3 regions of the Faecalibacterium intestinale genome follow, and region 3 is predicted to be linked to each of the others. Evidence: predicted binding sites of a transcription regulator. Region 3 holds the regulator's gene; each other region holds the start of a gene.
What was found. Region 3 encodes Rex, which represses fermentation and respiration genes when NADH is low (regulators of the CRP and FNR family bind a similar motif). Its sites were predicted from a motif close to ATTGTTAANNNNTTAACAAT; they were not measured.
Positions count from the first base shown of each region.

Region 1: the regulator Rex is predicted to act here: its motif matches at 1,630-1,649, upstream of WMO20_RS01145 (butyryl-CoA:acetate CoA-transferase).
Region 2: the regulator Rex is predicted to act here: its motif matches at 4,591-4,610, upstream of fucO (lactaldehyde reductase).

Region 1 is NZ_JBBMEN010000001.1:241,233-246,708, reverse strand. Features, by position in the region: gene WMO20_RS01150 (AI-2E family transporter) at 1-60, opposite strand, end outside; gene WMO20_RS01145 (butyryl-CoA:acetate CoA-transferase) at 109-1,455, opposite strand; gene coaD (pantetheine-phosphate adenylyltransferase) at 1,958-2,458, shown strand; gene WMO20_RS01135 (acetyl-CoA C-acetyltransferase) at 2,540-3,757, shown strand; gene WMO20_RS01130 (enoyl-CoA hydratase-related protein) at 3,881-4,666, shown strand; gene WMO20_RS01125 (3-hydroxyacyl-CoA dehydrogenase family protein) at 4,706-5,476, shown strand, end outside.
Region 2 is NZ_JBBMEN010000002.1:82,572-88,047, forward strand. Features, by position in the region: gene WMO20_RS02130 (helix-turn-helix domain-containing protein) at 1-615, shown strand, start outside; gene WMO20_RS02135 (calcium/sodium antiporter) at 684-1,643, opposite strand; gene WMO20_RS02140 (putative ABC transporter permease) at 1,883-3,190, opposite strand; gene fucO (lactaldehyde reductase) at 3,373-4,521, opposite strand; tRNA gene WMO20_RS02150 (tRNA-Thr) at 4,757-4,831, shown strand; gene WMO20_RS02155 (hypothetical protein) at 5,074-5,476, opposite strand, start outside.
Region 3 is NZ_JBBMEN010000010.1:41,672-47,147, reverse strand. Features, by position in the region: gene WMO20_RS08605 (thymidine kinase) at 544-1,149, opposite strand; gene WMO20_RS08600 (redox-sensing transcriptional repressor Rex) at 1,154-1,795, opposite strand; gene WMO20_RS08595 (ClpP family protease) at 2,050-2,733, shown strand; gene WMO20_RS08590 (FtsK/SpoIIIE family DNA translocase) at 3,145-5,476, shown strand, end outside.

The DNA of each region.
Region 1 (5,476 bases), on a different contig from region 3:
ACCAAACCCTGCGAGCATCCCATAGAGATACGGTTTGATGTGCGGCTTTTTGTCCATCATGACAAACTCCATTCCTGCTGCGGGCAGCGGGAATACCCACAGCGCTTATTAAATTTTGTTGCTTCTGCGCCAGATGTGCAGCTTTTCAGCCTCGCGGATCAGCTCCTCGCGGAAATCCGGGTGTGCCACGCTGATCAGAGCCTCGGCCTTTTCCCAAGAGGTCAGGCCCTTCAGGTTCACGCAGCCATACTCGGTGCACAGATAGTGCACGTTGGCGCGGGTGTCGGTAACGATGCTGCCATTCTCCAGCGTGGGACGGATACGGCTTTCCAGCTGGCCGGTCTTTTTATTAAAGAAGGTGGAGGACAGGCAGATAAAGCTCTTGCCGCCCTTGGAAAGGTATGCGCCCAGCACGAAGTCCAGCTGACCGCCTGCGCCGGAAATGTGCTTCACACCGGCGCTCTCGGCGTTCACCTGACCAAACAGGTCGATATCCACGGCATTGTTGATGGAGATAAAGTTGTCCAGTGCGGAAATGCTGCGGATGTCGTTGGTGTAGTCCACCGGGGCAGACATACACTCCGGGTTATCGTTCAGGTAATCGTACATCTTCTGGGTGCCGGCACCAAAGGCGTAGACCTGACGGCCCTTGTCCAGCTGCTTGCGGCTGCCGTTGATCTTGCCGGCCTTGGCAATATCCACAAAGGCATCCACATACATCTCGGTGTGCACGCCCAGATCCTTCAGGTCGCTCTGTGCAATCAGCCCGCCGATGGCGTTGGGCATACCGCCGATGCCCAGCTGCAGGCAGGCACCGTTGGGGATCTGCGGCACAATGAGGTTGGCTACCTTCAGATCCACCTCAGTAGCGGCACCGGCAGCTGCCATCTGGCCGATGGGGGGATTTGCGCCCTCCACAATGCCGCTCACCTGAGAAACGTGTACGCAGTTCTCCATGCCGCCAAGGCAGCGCGGCATATTGGTGTTGACCTCCACGATGATCTTCTTGGCCTTTTCACACACGGCACCCAGATGCGAAGCGCTGGGGCCAAAGTTGAAGTAGCCGTGCTCGTCCATGGGAGTCACCTGAAATACTGCCACATCCACGGGGTCACTGCTCTCGCGGTAGTAGCGGGGCAGCTCAGAGTAGCGGATGGGGGAGTAGAAGGAGAAGCCCTGCGCAATGGCCTTGCGCTCAATGCCGCCCATGTGCCAGCTGTTCCAAGTCATGTGGGCAGCGGGGTCGTCGATCTGGAAGATCTCCGGCACCCACATCAGGATGCCGCCCCGGAAGTTGACCCCTTCCAGCTCCGGCAGGCGCTTTGCCAGCTCGGCATCCACGGCCACAGGGGTGTTCACAGCCCAGCCGTAATCCACCCAGTCGCCGCTTTTGACCAGAGCGGCAGCCTGCGCAGCAGTCATAAGCTTCTGTGCGTACAGTTCCTTGCAATCCATTATAAACCATCCTCTCTTAAAATACATAAAAGAATTGTAAACAATTCTGTGCGGACAAATGATGCAGCTGTTTTACGCCTGTTTTGCGGAATGCACACCGTTTTGCCACATCTGTATGGTAACCTTATAAACAAGGCAGCAGTGTGTGCTCAGCTCCGCGCAGAACAGCTCAACTTAGTTATAACATTAACAAAGTGTAGAATCAATAGTTTTGGCTAAAAAACAGCCAGTATAGCATAATGAACAGTTTTCTTAGCTTTATGTGGGGATTGTTTGGTACGCAAAAAACAAAAAAGTTGAGAAAAAGTCTTGATAAAATTTTGACGATGTGCTTTACTAATAGCGTGGGAAGCAACTGCGGAGCAGTGCGGGATGATTCGTTTAAAATTTAACGATAAAACGCACCGCAGCAGTTTCAGGTTGCACCCAAGGCTGGAAAGTGCTATCATGGCAGAACCACATCGCGCTTAGTAATTACAGCGCACAAGGAGGACACTGACCGATGGCAACAGCAGTTTATCCCGGGTCGTTCGATCCGGTCACCAAGGGACACCTTGATATCATCAAGCGCGCAGCAAAGATCAACGACCACCTCATCGTGGCGGTGCTGATCAACAGCGCCAAGCATCCGCTGTTCACAGTGGAGGAGCGGGTGGCTATGCTGCAGGAGTGCTGCAAGAACATCTCCAACGTGACCGTGGAAAGCTTCGATGGCCTGACCGTGGAGTTCGCAAAAAAGCGTCACGCATCCGTTATGGTGCGGGGGCTGCGGGCGGTAACGGACTTTGAAAACGAGATCCAGCTTGCGCAAACCAACCACGCACTGATGCCCGGCATCGAGACCATGTTCCTTGCCACCAGCATCAAATGGAGTTATCTTTCCTCCACCATCGTAAAGGAAGCAGCGTACTACGGCAGTGACATCAGCAAGTTCGTCACACCCAATGTGGAAAAAGCCGTCAGCGAAAAATACGCACAGCTCCGGGAGAGGGAAGAGATCTGATACCGCAAAAATGCCGCAGGGCGTTTTGATAACTGGGTAACCGATAAGTAACACACATACACAATTCAGGAGGCTATTCACATGAAAAAGATCGTTATCGCATCTGCATGCCGCACCGCTATCGGCAAGTTCGGTGGCACTCTGGCCAACGTTCCCGCTACTGAGCTGGGCTCCATCGTCATCAAGGAGGCTCTGAACCGTGCAAACGTCAAGCCCGAGCAGGTCGATCATGTTTACATGGGCTGCGTCATTCAGGCTGGTCTGGGCCAGAACGTCGCTCGTCAGGCTGCCCTGAAGGCTGGCCTGCCCATCGAGACCCCCGCCGTCACCGTCAACGTGGTCTGCGGCTCCGGTCTGAACTGCGTGAACATGGCTGCTCAGATGATCGAGGCAGGCGATGCTGATATCGTTGTTGCAGGCGGCATGGAGAACATGGATATGGCTCCCTTCGCACTGCAGAAGGCTCGCTATGGCTACCGCATGGGTGCTCCCATGGGCAAGAGCGAGATCGTGGATACCATGGTCAACGATGCACTGTGGGATGCCTGCGGCTTCAACAAGCACATGGGCATGACCGCTGAGAACGTCTGCACCAACGAGACCTACCAGAAGAAGTACGGCTACAGCCCCATCACCCGCGAGATGCTGGACGAGTTCGCATACAACAGCCAGCTGAAGGCTGACAAGGCCATCAAGGACGGCGCTTTCAAGGACGAGATCGTTCCTGTTGTCATCAAGGGCAAGAAGGGCGACACCGTGTTCGATACCGATGAGGGCCCCCGTCTGAGCGCTCCCGAGGTTCTGGCAAAGCTGAAGCCCGCCTTCACCAAGGACGGCATCGTCACCGCTGCTAACTCTTCTGCCATCAACGACGGCGCTGCTGCTCTGGTCGTCATGAGCGAGGAGAAGGCTAAGGAGCTGGGCGTGAAGCCTCTGGCAACTTGGGTTGCCGGTGCTCTGGCAGGCGTTGAGCCCGAGGTCATGGGTCTGGGCCCCATCGCTGCTACCAAGAAGGTCATGGCCAAGACCGGCATGACCGTTGCCGATATGGATCTGGTCGAAGCCAACGAGGCATTCGCAGCACAGTCCATCGCTGTCGGCGAGGCTCTGGGCTTTGATAAGGACAAGCTGAACGTCAACGGCGGCGCAATTGCTCTGGGCCACCCGGTCGGCGCTTCCGGCGCTCGTATTCTGGTCACCCTGCTGTATGCTATGAAGCACCGTGGTGCTCACAAGGGTCTGGCTACCCTGTGCATCGGCGGCGGCATGGGCTGCGCTACCATCGTTGAGATGGACTAAGCACTTTTTCTCTGAATCCTGATTGAACCACAGACCCGGAGCGCCGGAGGGAACCGGAGAGCCCTCCCGCGTTCCGGGGGCTGTTTTGAAAAAACTGAACTGTATGAAATGGAGGTTTTCACAATGGCATTTGTAAAAACCGAGGTGCAGGGCGCTGTTGAGGTCATTACCATCGACCGTCCCAAGGCACTGAACGCCCTGAACCCCGAGGTTCTGGCTGACCTGAAGGCTGCTTTTGAGGCAGTCGATCAGGAGACTGTCCGCTGCATCGTTCTGACCGGCGAAGGCGACAAGAGCTTTGTTGCCGGTGCCGATATCGGCTCTATGAGCACCATGACCAAGGCAGAAGGCGAAGCTTTCGGCAAGCTGGGCAATGATGTGTTCCTGATGATTGAGCATTTCCCCATCCCCGTCATCGCAGCCGTCAACGGCTTTGCACTGGGCGGCGGCAACGAGCTGGCTATGAGCTGCGATTTCCGCATCTGCTCTGACAACGCTGTGTTCGGTCAGCCGGAAGTCGGTCTGGGTATCACCCCGGGCTTCGGCGGCACCCAGCGTCTGGCTCGTCTGGTCGGCATGGGCATGGCAAAGCAGCTGGTCTACTCTGCTCTGAACATCAAGGCTGACGAGGCTTACCGCATTGGTCTGGTCAACGCCGTGTATCCGCAGGCTGAGCTGATGGAGAATGTCCTGAAGCTGGCAGGCAAGATCGCAAAGAACGCTCCCATTGCTGTGCGCAACTGCAAGAAGGCAATGAACGACGGCATCAGCCTGCCCATCGAGAAGGCTGTTGAGGTCGAAGAGAAGCTGTTCGGCGATTGCTTCGAGACCCACGATCAGCAGGAGGGCATGGCCTGCTTCCTGTCCCGTGAGAAACCGAAGCCCAAGGCAGTGTTCACCAACAACTAATCCATTACATAATTTTTGATATTAAAGGAGAGATTTCCTATGAAGATCGGTGTTATCGGCGCTGGCACTATGGGTCAGGGCATCGCAAAGGCATTTGCACAGGTTGAGGGCAACACCGTTGCTCTGTGCGACATCAAGCAGGAGTGGGCCGAGAATGGTCTGGCAAAGATCAAGAAGGGCTACGAGAAGCTGGTCGCTAAGGGAAAGATGACTCAGGAGAAGGCTGACGCGATCGTTGCAGCCATCACCCCGGGCCTGAAGGAAGATCTGTGCGCAGACTGCGATCTGGTCGTTGAGGCTGCTTTCGAGGACATGAAGGTCAAGCAGACCACCTTCGGTGAGCTGGATAAGATCTGCAAGCCCGAGTGCGTCTTCGCTTCCAACACTTCTTCTCTGTCCATCACCGAGATCGGCAAGGGTCTGACCCGTCCCCTGATCGGTATGCACTTCTTCAACCCCGCAGACCGCATGAAGCTGATCGAGGTCATCGCCGGCTGCAACACCCCCGTTGAGACCGTTGAGAAGATCAAGGAGATCTCCGTTGCCATCGGCAAGACCCCCGTTCAGGTCAACGAGGCTGCCGGCTTTGTGGTCAACCGCATCCTGATCCCCATGATCAACGAGGCTGCCTTCATCAAGATGGAGGGCGTTTCTGATATCGCCGGCATCGACACCGCTATGAAGCTGGGTGCTAACCACCCCATGGGACCCCTGGAACTGGGCGACTTCATCGGTCTGGACATCTGCCTGGCCATCATGGACGTGCTGTACAACGAGACCGGCGACAGCAAGTACCGTGCCTGCCCGCTG
Region 2 (5,476 bases), on a different contig from region 3:
ATCCGGGTACAGCTGTCCCCCCAGACGCTGGCGCAGCTTTCGGATGCAGACACCGACCTTGAAAAAAGCTTCAACGTAGTCCCCTTCCGGCAGGTGGCTGTCCGCCCGGACAGCCAGATCTATATGCTGCTGAAAAACCTTGCCCGGAAGCTGCTGATGCTCCCGCAGGAGCGCGCCCAGTTCGGCGCAGCGGTGTTCGAGCACGGTATTCTGCAGATGTTCGTGGTGCTGGCGCTGCGTGCCTGCATCCATGCGGAGTTCCACACCGCATCGGTCAGCCGCCACCACCTGATGCTGGACGAGGTATTCCTGTTTATTCAGGCGCATCTTACCGAGGAGCTGACGCTGGAACGGCTGGAGAAGGAGTTCTTCGTCTCCCGGGAACATATTGCCCGGGAATTCAAACGCCAGACCGGGCAGACGGTGCACCGCTACATCGTAAAGGCGCGGTTGGACCGCTGCTGCACCCTCATCGAGCAGGGACTGCCCATCACCGAGGTGTACAAGACCAGCGGCTTTGGCGGCTACAACCACTTTTTCCGTGCCTTTAAAAAAGAGTACGGCATGACCCCCAAGGAATATTTCAGCACCACCCGGCAGGACGCCCGGGGATGATTATTGTAAAAAAGAACCCCGGAGCATCCGCAGACGCTCCGGGGTTCTTTGATCATAAAAACTTTGGATCAGATGCTGAACTGCACGGCGCAGAAAGCAGCATAGATGCACAGCAGTGCAATGCCCTGCGGGCGGCTCAGCTTGCCCTTGATCAGCGCGGGCAGGGTGAGCAGCAGCATCACGGCAAACATCACCGGGATATCCATCACCAGAGAGGCGTTCATGCCTGCGATGGTGGAGTTCTGCGGAATGCTGAAGGGTGCCAGCGTGACAGACACGCCGCTGACCAGCACCAGATTGAACACGTTTGCACCGATGACGTTGCCCAGCGACAGCGCACCGTGGCCCTTGGCCAGCGAGGTGATGGCGGTGACCAGCTCCGGCAGCGAGGTGCCCAGTGCCACAAAGGTCAGCGCAATGACCGACTCCGGCACGCCCAGTGCCTGTGCGATGAGGGTGCCGTTGTCCACCAGCAGGTCAGCGCCCACAGCAATGAGCACTGCACCGATGGCAAGCAGACCCAGCTCCTTGGCAAAAGACCCTTCCTCTGCCTGCTCCTCCTCTTCCGGGGCGGTGGCGTTTTTCATGGCCAGCACGTTGCACACGATGTAAGCCACGAACATTGCCAGCAGGATCAGGCCCACCGGGCGGGTGAAGGAGCCGGTGGTGTAAGCCACACCGGCATAGAAGGCGGCAGCCACAAAGAAGAAGGCTACCGGGGTGCGCAGGCTTTTGGGGTCAACCTTGCCCGGGCGCACCGCAATGGTAATGGCGGCGATCAGTGCAGAGTTGCAGATGACCGAGCCGATGGCGTTGCCGTAGGCGATCTCGCCGTGACCGGTGAGTGCAGAGGTGGTGGACACCATGACCTCCGGCAGGGTGGTACCAATGGACACCACCGTAGCACCGATGAGCAGCTCCGGCACATGGAAGCGGCGGGCGATGCCGGTGGCACCGTCCACAAACCAGTCGCCGCCCTTGATCAGGCACAGCAGACCCACGATAAACAACAGAACAGGGATCAGCATAAAATCTCTCCTTTTTCGAATGGTGTCGGCAGAAGCGCAATAAAAAAGACCTTTATCACATCCTGCCCGGAACGGGGAAATGTGATAAAAGTCTCAAGCATCGGTACTGCATCGGGCATCTCTGCCGGGTCTGTCGCTGCAGCACAGCGCACTTTTTTACAAAGGTACGCCCCTTACTCCCTTTTATCCAGAGGGTATTATACCTGCTTTGGGACAAAAACGCAAGGGGAAAATGGAATTTATTCTGCCTTGGTCACTTTTTTGGCGTTGGGATAAATGCGCTCCATGCGGGCATTGTCGAAATGCTCATCCAAAAATACCTCCAGCTGCCCGTTGGGCGCTTCGCCGCTGGTGCGGGCATCGTACCGCGCCAGTGCCAGCGCGCTGGTGAGCATATTCACCGCCATAAACACCGCCAGCACCGCCGTCATCCACGGGCGGATATGGCTGCGCACCTTTTTCATCAGCCTGAGCACCAGTGGGTAGCCGTAGCGCATCCACAGCACCGCCGCAATGCCCCAGAAAAAGCAGTACAGCAGGTTGATGCGCCCGCCCAGATTGAACTTGAACTTGCTGTAATCCCAGAACACCGTGCCGAACAGCAGCTCGGTGACGGCACTGCACACATATTCATATACGCCGCCCAGCACCGTGCCGAAGGCGAAGAGATAGCGGTCGCTTTTATCCTGATTCTGCCGCAGCAGCACGGTAGCCATGGCCAGTGCCAGCCCCCACACCACGCTAAAGGGCCCCCACACCAAGCTGGAACGGCTCATCCACACCCCGGCGGTCAGGCGGCAGAACACCGTCTCCACCATATCACCCAGAAACGCCCCGATGACAAACAGCCACAGCAGGTCTGCCGCGCTGAGGAAGTCGGTCTCCCCTTTCTGCACCGCCGTGGGCTGCTGCCGGGCGGCTTCCGGGTAGGCGCGCTGGATGCGCTTTTCCACATACACGGCAATGCGGCGGCGCAAGGTATCGGAGCGCGCTTCCAGTTTCTGGTTCAGCTGTTCCAGCACCGGGTGCTGCGCCGCATATCGTCCCACCAGCACCGCCGAGCCCAGCTGATCCAGCGCCGCAATGCCAAGCGCGACCCATACCAGCGGATGCAGCAGCCAGTCCGGCACAAGAGCACACAGCCGCAGCAGCAGCCCGTTGCCCCACAGCACAGTCACCACGCCCAGCGCCCCCCACAGCACCGAGTACTGCAGGCAGACGTAGCCGTTCAGGTTGAATTTTTTATCCGAGTAGTCCCACCATTTGCGGTTGTGCAGCCGCTCCAGCAGTTTTGCCGTGAGCCACTCCACCACGGTAGCCGTGAGCATACAGGCTACAAACAGCGCCACGGGCTTTGTACGCATATCTGCAAAGCCTACTGCCATCAGGATGGCCGTGGTGCCGTAGACAAAGCAGAACGGCCCCGCCGCCATACCGCGGTTTGCAAACCGCTTGCCCCGGAAGGTGGCCACCACGGTCTCCCCTACCCACCCAAGGAAGGAATAGACCAGATACAGCACACCCAGTGTGTAGAAGTTCAGTGTCATCGCGCTTTCCTCGCCTTCAAGTTTTATGTTTTGATTGTACTCGCTTGCGCCGGTTTATACAAGGGGGTGGTGGAAAATGTTACAATTGGCGTGGGATTTCCTTTTACAAACGCATCCTTCCCACCAAAAAGAGCCGCTGCACAAGCACAGTGCAGCGGCTCTCGGAGTTCTTATTTTACAGCTTACAGCTGGCTCTTATACAGTTCCACGATCTCCTCCACGCTGGTGTCGCGGGGGTTGCCGGGACGGCAGGCGTCTGCAAAAGCGGACTCGGCGAGGAACTGGATGTCCTCTTCCTTCAGGATGCCGTGCAGATTTGCGGGGATGCCCACGTCTGCGCTCAGCTGCTTGACGGCGGCGATGGTAGCATCAGCGGCCTCCACATCGTTCATCTCGTCGATGCCCATAACGCCCATAGCCTTGCCCACAGCGCGGTAACGCTCGCCGGCAACGCTCTTGTTGTACTCCAGACCCACCGGCAGCAGGATAGCACAGGCCACGCCGTGCGGGGTGTCATACAGAGCGGACAGGCCGTGTGCCATGGAGTGCACAATGCCCAGACCCACATTGGAGAAGCCCATACCGGCAATGTACTGGCCCAGAGCCATGCCCTCGCGACCCTCCGGGGTGTTCTGCACAGCGCCGCGCAGGCTCTGGCTGATCAGTTTGATGGCTTCCAGATGGAACATATCGGAGATGACGCAGTGACCCTTGGTGATGTAACCCTCAATGGCATGGGTCAGCGCATCCATACCGGTGGCGGCAGTCAGACCCTTGGGCATAGAGGACATCATGTCGGGGTCGACCACAGCGATCTCGGGGATATCGTTGGTATCCACACAGACGAACTTGCGCTTCTTCTCCACATCGGTGATGACGTAGTTGATGGTGACCTCGGCAGCAGTACCGGCGGTGGTGGGCACTGCAATGGTGAATACTGCGTGCTTCTTGGTGGGAGCAACACCTTCCAGAGAGCGGACGTCCGCAAACTCGGGGTTATTGATGATGATGCCGATGGCCTTTGCGGTATCCATGGAGGAGCCGCCGCCGATGGTCACGATGCAGTCAGCCTCGGCAGCCTTGAAGGCAGCCACACCGTCCTGCACGTTAGCGATGGTGGGGTTAGGCTTGATCTCGCTGTAAACAGCGTAGGCAAAATTTGCAGCATCCAGCAGGTCGGTGACCTTTTTGGTAACGCCAAACTTGATCAGGTCGGGGTCGGAGCAGACGAAAGCCTTCTTGTAGCCGCGGGCGGTCAGCTCGGGAACGATGTTCTCGATAGCACCGTGGCCGTGGTAGGAGATGGTATTCAGAACAATGCGGTCAGCCATAATACAAATCCTCCAAATCTGTTTGCAGCCGCCTTTCCGGCGGCGTTTCTCTACGTTTCAGCATAGCACATCGTCAAAAAATTTGCAATGTAAAATTGTTTAAAATTGTAGCATATTTTTATACTTGTGTATTGTTTTCTATCATTTTTGTCTGTTTTCAGGCATTATTATCCCATGCCAAAAAACAATCCTTGCCAAATGGCCGTGCCTGTGTTATACTATTTAGGTAACCTTTGCTGGTGTGGCGCAATGGCAGCGCAACTGATTTGTAATCAGTGGGTTGCAGGTTCAACTCCTGTCACCAGCTCCAAGAAAAGCCGCTTAGATTCGTGGAAATCTAGGCGGCTTTTCTCTACTTTAACACACTTTTTAACACACTTTTGGCATCGTGCGCATTGTCTGGCACTACTTTGAACGATGAACAGCAGCGCTAAAAGGGGCTTGGGGTGTTCCCCAACAAGTTACCGGAACGGCGCTTTTGTACATACGAAAGCACTGCTTGCTGGTACCAAAGCGCACTGCTTGCCAGTGCAATGCACCCCGCCGGGCAGCTTACTGGGTGATCTCCGGCACTTCCAGCGCGTCAAGGGCTGCGGCAAGCAGCTTTGTGATGGTTGATGCAGAGCGTTCCAGCTTAACACATACAAGGTCAATCTTCATGCCTTGCAGATATCGGTAGTAAACGGCCATAGTCTGCATGATATCCGGCAGCGCTTCTATTGCGGTCTGAATCTCGGCATAGATCTGACAGCCCTGTGCAACCTCTGCGTCATACGCTCTTTGCAGTTCGTCAAGGCGCTGCACAGCGTCTGCGACACGGTCAGGGCGTAGACCCGTAGGAGCAACACGCACCCCGCCGGGGGTACTCTGCACAGACGTTGCGCGGCTGCGTGCGTCCTCGATCTGTAACAAGATGATCTTTTGTCTGCGCTGGCTGTTCTGGTATCTGTATAAC
Region 3 (5,476 bases):
CACTGTGTTCGCAGCCACCTACCCCAAGGGCAGCGTCCTCGCCCTCTCAGTCACCTGCGGTGACAGACTCCCCCTTTTGTCGCTGCGCGACATCTTCCCCCGGAACGGGGGAAGTCTTTCCTCAAAGGGAGAGCCCTTGGCATAGCGATACAGTTTCCAGCTAAAGTGCAAAGCTTGCGGGCGTGCCCGCTCCCCCTTGGGGGAGCTGTCGCGCAGCGACTGAGGGGCTTCAAATCGGCGGAGCCGGAAAAAACGGTTAAAAGATCTTCACGCCGAACAGGCGTGAATCTTCAGTTTTTTCCGGTGCAGCCCTCCTCTTTGGGGTTAAAAGGGGCGAGCAGCCCCTTTTTCGTGGCTCCAGCGCGTCGAAATCGCTGGCACTTTTCTGGTTCTCTTTTGGTGTCAAAAGAGAACATCCCCCGGCAAGCAGGAACTGCCCCCGCGGAGCGCAGCGAGACTGAGGGGGTAACTCTTCCGCAATCCACGCAAAAAAGCCGCTGCACCCGGCACGGTACAGCTGCTTGTATACAACATAAAAGTATCTCAGTTTTTCTTTGCAGCGTAGAACGCCCGCCGCGCTTTGAAGTAGCACTGGGGGCACATACTGACATACTGCACATCGTTTTCAAGGTCGATGGCTACCTGCTCGCCCTCAAAGACGAACTGTCCGTTCACCTTGCGGCAGTTGCAGATGGCCTTGCGCCCGCAGGTGCAGATCGTTTTCATCTCCTCGATGGTGTGCGCCAGCTCCAGCAGACGGGTAGAGCCCGGGAAGCCCTTGAGGGAAAAATCTGCCCGCAGACCGTAGCAGATCACCGGGATGTTCAGATCTACCGTGACCATGAACAGCTGCTCGGCCTGCTCCGGGGTAAAGAACTGGCTCTCGTCGCACAGCACACAGGCCAGCGGGCCAGAAGCATCGTTTGCCGCCTTCACGGCTTCGAACACATTCAGCTCCGGCGGGATCAGCAAATCTGCCTTGCGGCGCACGCCCAGACGGCTTACCAGCTCCCCGCCGCCCTTGGTATCCACCTGCGGCTTTAAAATGAGCACCTTCATGCCCTGCTCTTCGTAGTTGTGTGCCACCTGCATCAGCGCCGTGCTCTTGCCGCTGTTCATGGCACCGTAGCGGAAATACAATTTTGCCATGCCGTCACTCCTGATTGCGCAGACGGTAGCCCAAGCTCATCAGGCTGTCGCCCAGATGGACGTTTTCCACCACCACATCGGGGTAAGACACCGACAGATCATAGTGGGAGAAGTTCCAGAAGCCCTCGATGCCCAGATCCACCAGCCGTCCGCTGACCTGCTGTGCACCATCGCGGGGGACGCAGAGCACCGCCACCTTGGGCTTGTTTTCCTCACAGAAGGCTTCCAGCTCGTCAATGTGCCGGATGCGGATGCCGCTGATCTCCTTGCCCACCTCGTTCTCGGCCACGTCAAAGGCCGCGATCAGCTTGTAGCCGTTGGTATCGGTGGTGATAAAGCGGCTCACCGCCTTGCCCAGACGACCGCAGCCGATCAGAATGGTGGGCAGACGGTCGCCGTTGCCGAACAGCAGGCTTTCCAGAATGGAAAGCAGGTTCTCCACCGAGTAGCCGATGCCCTGCCGGCCGTTCACGTCACCGATGCAGTTGAAGTCCTGCCGCACCTGCGAGGCGGTGGTGCCCATCTGAGAAGCCAGCTCCCGGGAGGAGATGCTGGTAATGCCGTCGGCCTGCAAGGAGCGCAGATACCGGTAATATTTGGGGAGACGCTTGATCACAGGGATCGATGCTTTTTGGGGGGTGTTCATGGGAAAATTCTCCTTTCTGCCCAACGCGCTGCAGCTTCTGCCGCCATGCAAGGGGCTTCTTTGCGCGCAGAGAGATGTTCCATTTTATCCTGTTATATTATTTAGAGTATACAGCATGAAAGGCGAATGTCAAATACCTATTTGTAAAAAAGCAAAAAATTCACAAAGTTTTTTGTTTCTTTTCTCCTGTATACTTCCCCGGCAGCCGGGGGATACTGACCCCACAAAGACCCCGCTACGGAAGGAGAACGCGCATGGATACGGCAAAAGACACCCCCGCAGAGCAGCACCGGATGGAAAAAGAGGATATCGAGGATCTGGGCACAGTCACCCTGACCCGGGGCGGTCATGTCATCCACTGCCTGACCGTCATCGGCCAGATCGAAGGACACACCGAAGCGCCGCAGGGGCAAAAAACCACCAAGTATGAACACGTCATCCCCCAGCTGGTGGCGGTACAGGAGGACCCCCGCATCGAGGGGCTGCTGGTGCTGCTGAACACGGTGGGCGGCGATGTGGAGACTGGGCTTGCACTGGCGGAGCTGATTGCCAGCATCTCCAAGCCCAGCGCCACGCTGGTGCTGGGCGGCGGGCACTCCATCGGCATTCCGCTGGCGGTCAGCGCGCGGCACAGCTTCATCGTACCCACCGCCACCATGACGGTGCATCCGGTGCGACACTCCGGGCTGATCTTAGGCGTACCGCAGACCATGCACTGCTTTGAGCAGATGCAGCAGCGCATCACCGGCTTTGTAGCCGCCCACAGCGGTATGCCCGAAAAGCGCTACACCCAGCTGATGCTCCACACCGGGGAGCTGGTCATGGACATGGGCACGGTGCTGGACGGGCGCCGCGCCGTAAAGGAAAAGCTGATCGATGAACTGGGCGGTCTTTCGGACGCGCTGGCGTGGCTGTATAAGGAAATCGAACGGGGGTAAGGCCTTGCATCTCCCCCGCCGGACGATTTGAACTGCGCTCCGCGTTCGCTTTGCGCAGAAGCAGCGGAATTATTTTTTTATTTGCAGTTCCGAAACGCCTGCGGGCGTTTCGGAACTGCCTTTTCACGAGAGGGGCTGGAACGAACTCCCTCAGTCAAAACCTGACGGTTTTGCCAGCTCCCTCGGAGAGGGAGCCTCTGGCGCAGCCGCCAACTTTGCACTTTAGCCGGAAACTTTACCGTCATGCCAAAGGCCCCATCCCAGAGGGGGCTGGCTGCGACCAGCGGGAGCAGACTGGGGGAGTTTTATTTCCTCAACAAAAACAACATTATGGTTTGCCATTTTTGCCCTTGCGTGGTACAATAGTAGAATCAATTATTGTGTCTATGGGAAGTTGGGGAACAGAGTAGAATGGCAACGAAAAAACGAAAATCAACGAAACGGCGTACTGCTGCCCGCCGTAAAAAGGCAGAACAGCGGCTCCCGGCAGGGCTTGGCACCCTGTTCGGCGGCCTGCTGCTGATGGTGCTGGCCTTTGTGCAGGGCGATTCCGTATGGCGGGTGCTCCATGATGTGCTGTTCGGGCTGTTCGGCTGCGGCAGCTTTGTGCTGGGTGCGGCCGTGTGCTGTCTGGCCGTTTTGTACACCCGGGGCGAGGAGCTGCTGTCCCGCATCCTCAAGCTGGTGCTAGGGCTTGTCTTTGTCTGCGGCACGGTCATCGTGTTTTCCGATATCCAGCCGCAGGGGCTGTCGGCGCTGCAAATGCTTTCTGCCTGCTACGCCAATGGCGTCAACGCATGGCTGTCCGGCGGCGCAATAGGCTTTGTGCTGGGCGGCGTGCTGCTTTTGCTGTGCGGTCGCCCGGCGGCAAACCTCATCATGATCGTGCTCTTGCTGTGCGGCAGCCTGTACATTTTTGATGTCACCCCCGCCGAGGTCTGGGTCTGGCTGTGCGCCGTCACCGGCGGCATCCACGCCCGCGGCTCTGCCTTTGCAGAGCAGAGTGCTGCCCGCCGTGCCGAGCGCGCCGCCATCCGGCAGGCAGAGCGGGAGATCGACGAGGAATACGACGAAGCCGAGGACGAACCGCTGGACGAGGAGGACGAGCCTGCCGGGCTGCATCTGGGTGTGCCGGACTGGATGTCCGGCGTGCTGCGCTGGGGGCATAAGGTAACGCAGGAGATGGAAGCAGACGCGGCGGACACCGAAGCCGCGCCCGCCGCCCCTGCCCAGCCGGAGCCCGCTGCACCGCCCATCACCCCGGTACGGGTCAGCGTTGCCCATCCCCGCGCCGCCTTTGACGTAGACCTTGGCCCCGACCACACCGCTCTCTCCGAGGGTGGCAGCGAGCCCATTGAGCCGCTGATCGTCGGGCCGGGCGGCACCTTCGGGCAAGACCCACTGCGTTCTGCGTCCAAACCCACGCCGCCGCCCATCGTGGCAGACCCGGTAGTCACCGCTGCGGCAGATTTCTTTGCCAAAGATGCCCCCCAGCCGGAAGAGCCTTCCCCTGCCCCTGTTTTTGATACTTCCATCGTCCAGCCGGCAGCGCCGGTGGTGCAGCCGCAGATGCCGCCGCAGCCGGAGGCTGCGCCCATCCAGCCCGCTGTGCCCCGGGTGAGCGCCGAGAACGCTGTGGCGTTCCGCTCTGCGCCGGATGAGGACGGCTGGATCAGCATCACCGCCGAACCGGTGGAGGAAAAGGACATCAACTCGCTGGTGGCAGCGGCCATGGAAAAGCCCGCCGTCTCGGAGCAGGCAGCTGCCACCGCCCCCACCGAGGAAGCCGAGCCAGTGGACAGCTACGAGTACCAGTACCCGCCCATCGAGCTGTTTGAAAAAACGCAGGAGGAAAGCGACCCCGGCGCACAGGAGGAGCTGAAAGCCAACGCCCAGAAGCTGGTGGACACGCTGGAAAGCTTCGGCGTGCGCACCCGGGTGCTGGATATCTCCCGCGGGCCCTCCGTTACCCGGTACGAGCTGCAGCCCATGGCGGGCGTGAAGATCAGCCGCATCACCTCGCTGGCGGACGATATCGCCCTGAACCTCGCGGTGGCAGATGTGCGTATGGAAGCCCCCATCCCCGGCAAGCCCGCCGTGGGCATCGAGGTGCCCAACCACAAAAAGACCGCCGTTTCCATCCGCAGCATCTTTGAGAGCCAGAGTTTTCTGCGCATGACCTCGCCGCTGGGCATCGCCCTTGGCAAGGACATTGCCGGTGTGGCGCAGGTGACCGACCTGTGCAAGATGCCCCACCTGCTCATCGCGGGCAGCACCGGCAGCGGTAAATCCGTATGCGTGAACAGCATCATCATGAGCCTGCTGTTCCGCTCCAGCCCGGAGGACGTGAAGCTGCTGCTCATCGACCCCAAGGTGGTGGAGCTGGCCGAGTATAACGGCATCCCCCACCTGCTGATGCCGGTGGTCACCGAGCCCCGCAAGGCCGCCGGTGCACTGGGCAGCGCGGTGCAGGAGATGGAGCGCCGCTACCGCCTGTTTGCAGAGAACAACGTGCGCGACATCAAGTCCTTCAACAAGCTGGCTGCCGAGCAGCCGGAGCTGGAAAAGATGCCCTACATCGCCATTATCATCGACGAGCTGGCCGATCTGATGATGGTTGTGGGCAAGGATGTGGAAGATTCCATCTGCCGCATCGCCCAGAAAGCCCGTGCCGCCGGTATGCACCTGATCGTTGCCACCCAGCGTCCCAGCGTAGACGTGATCACCGGCCTGATCAAGGCCA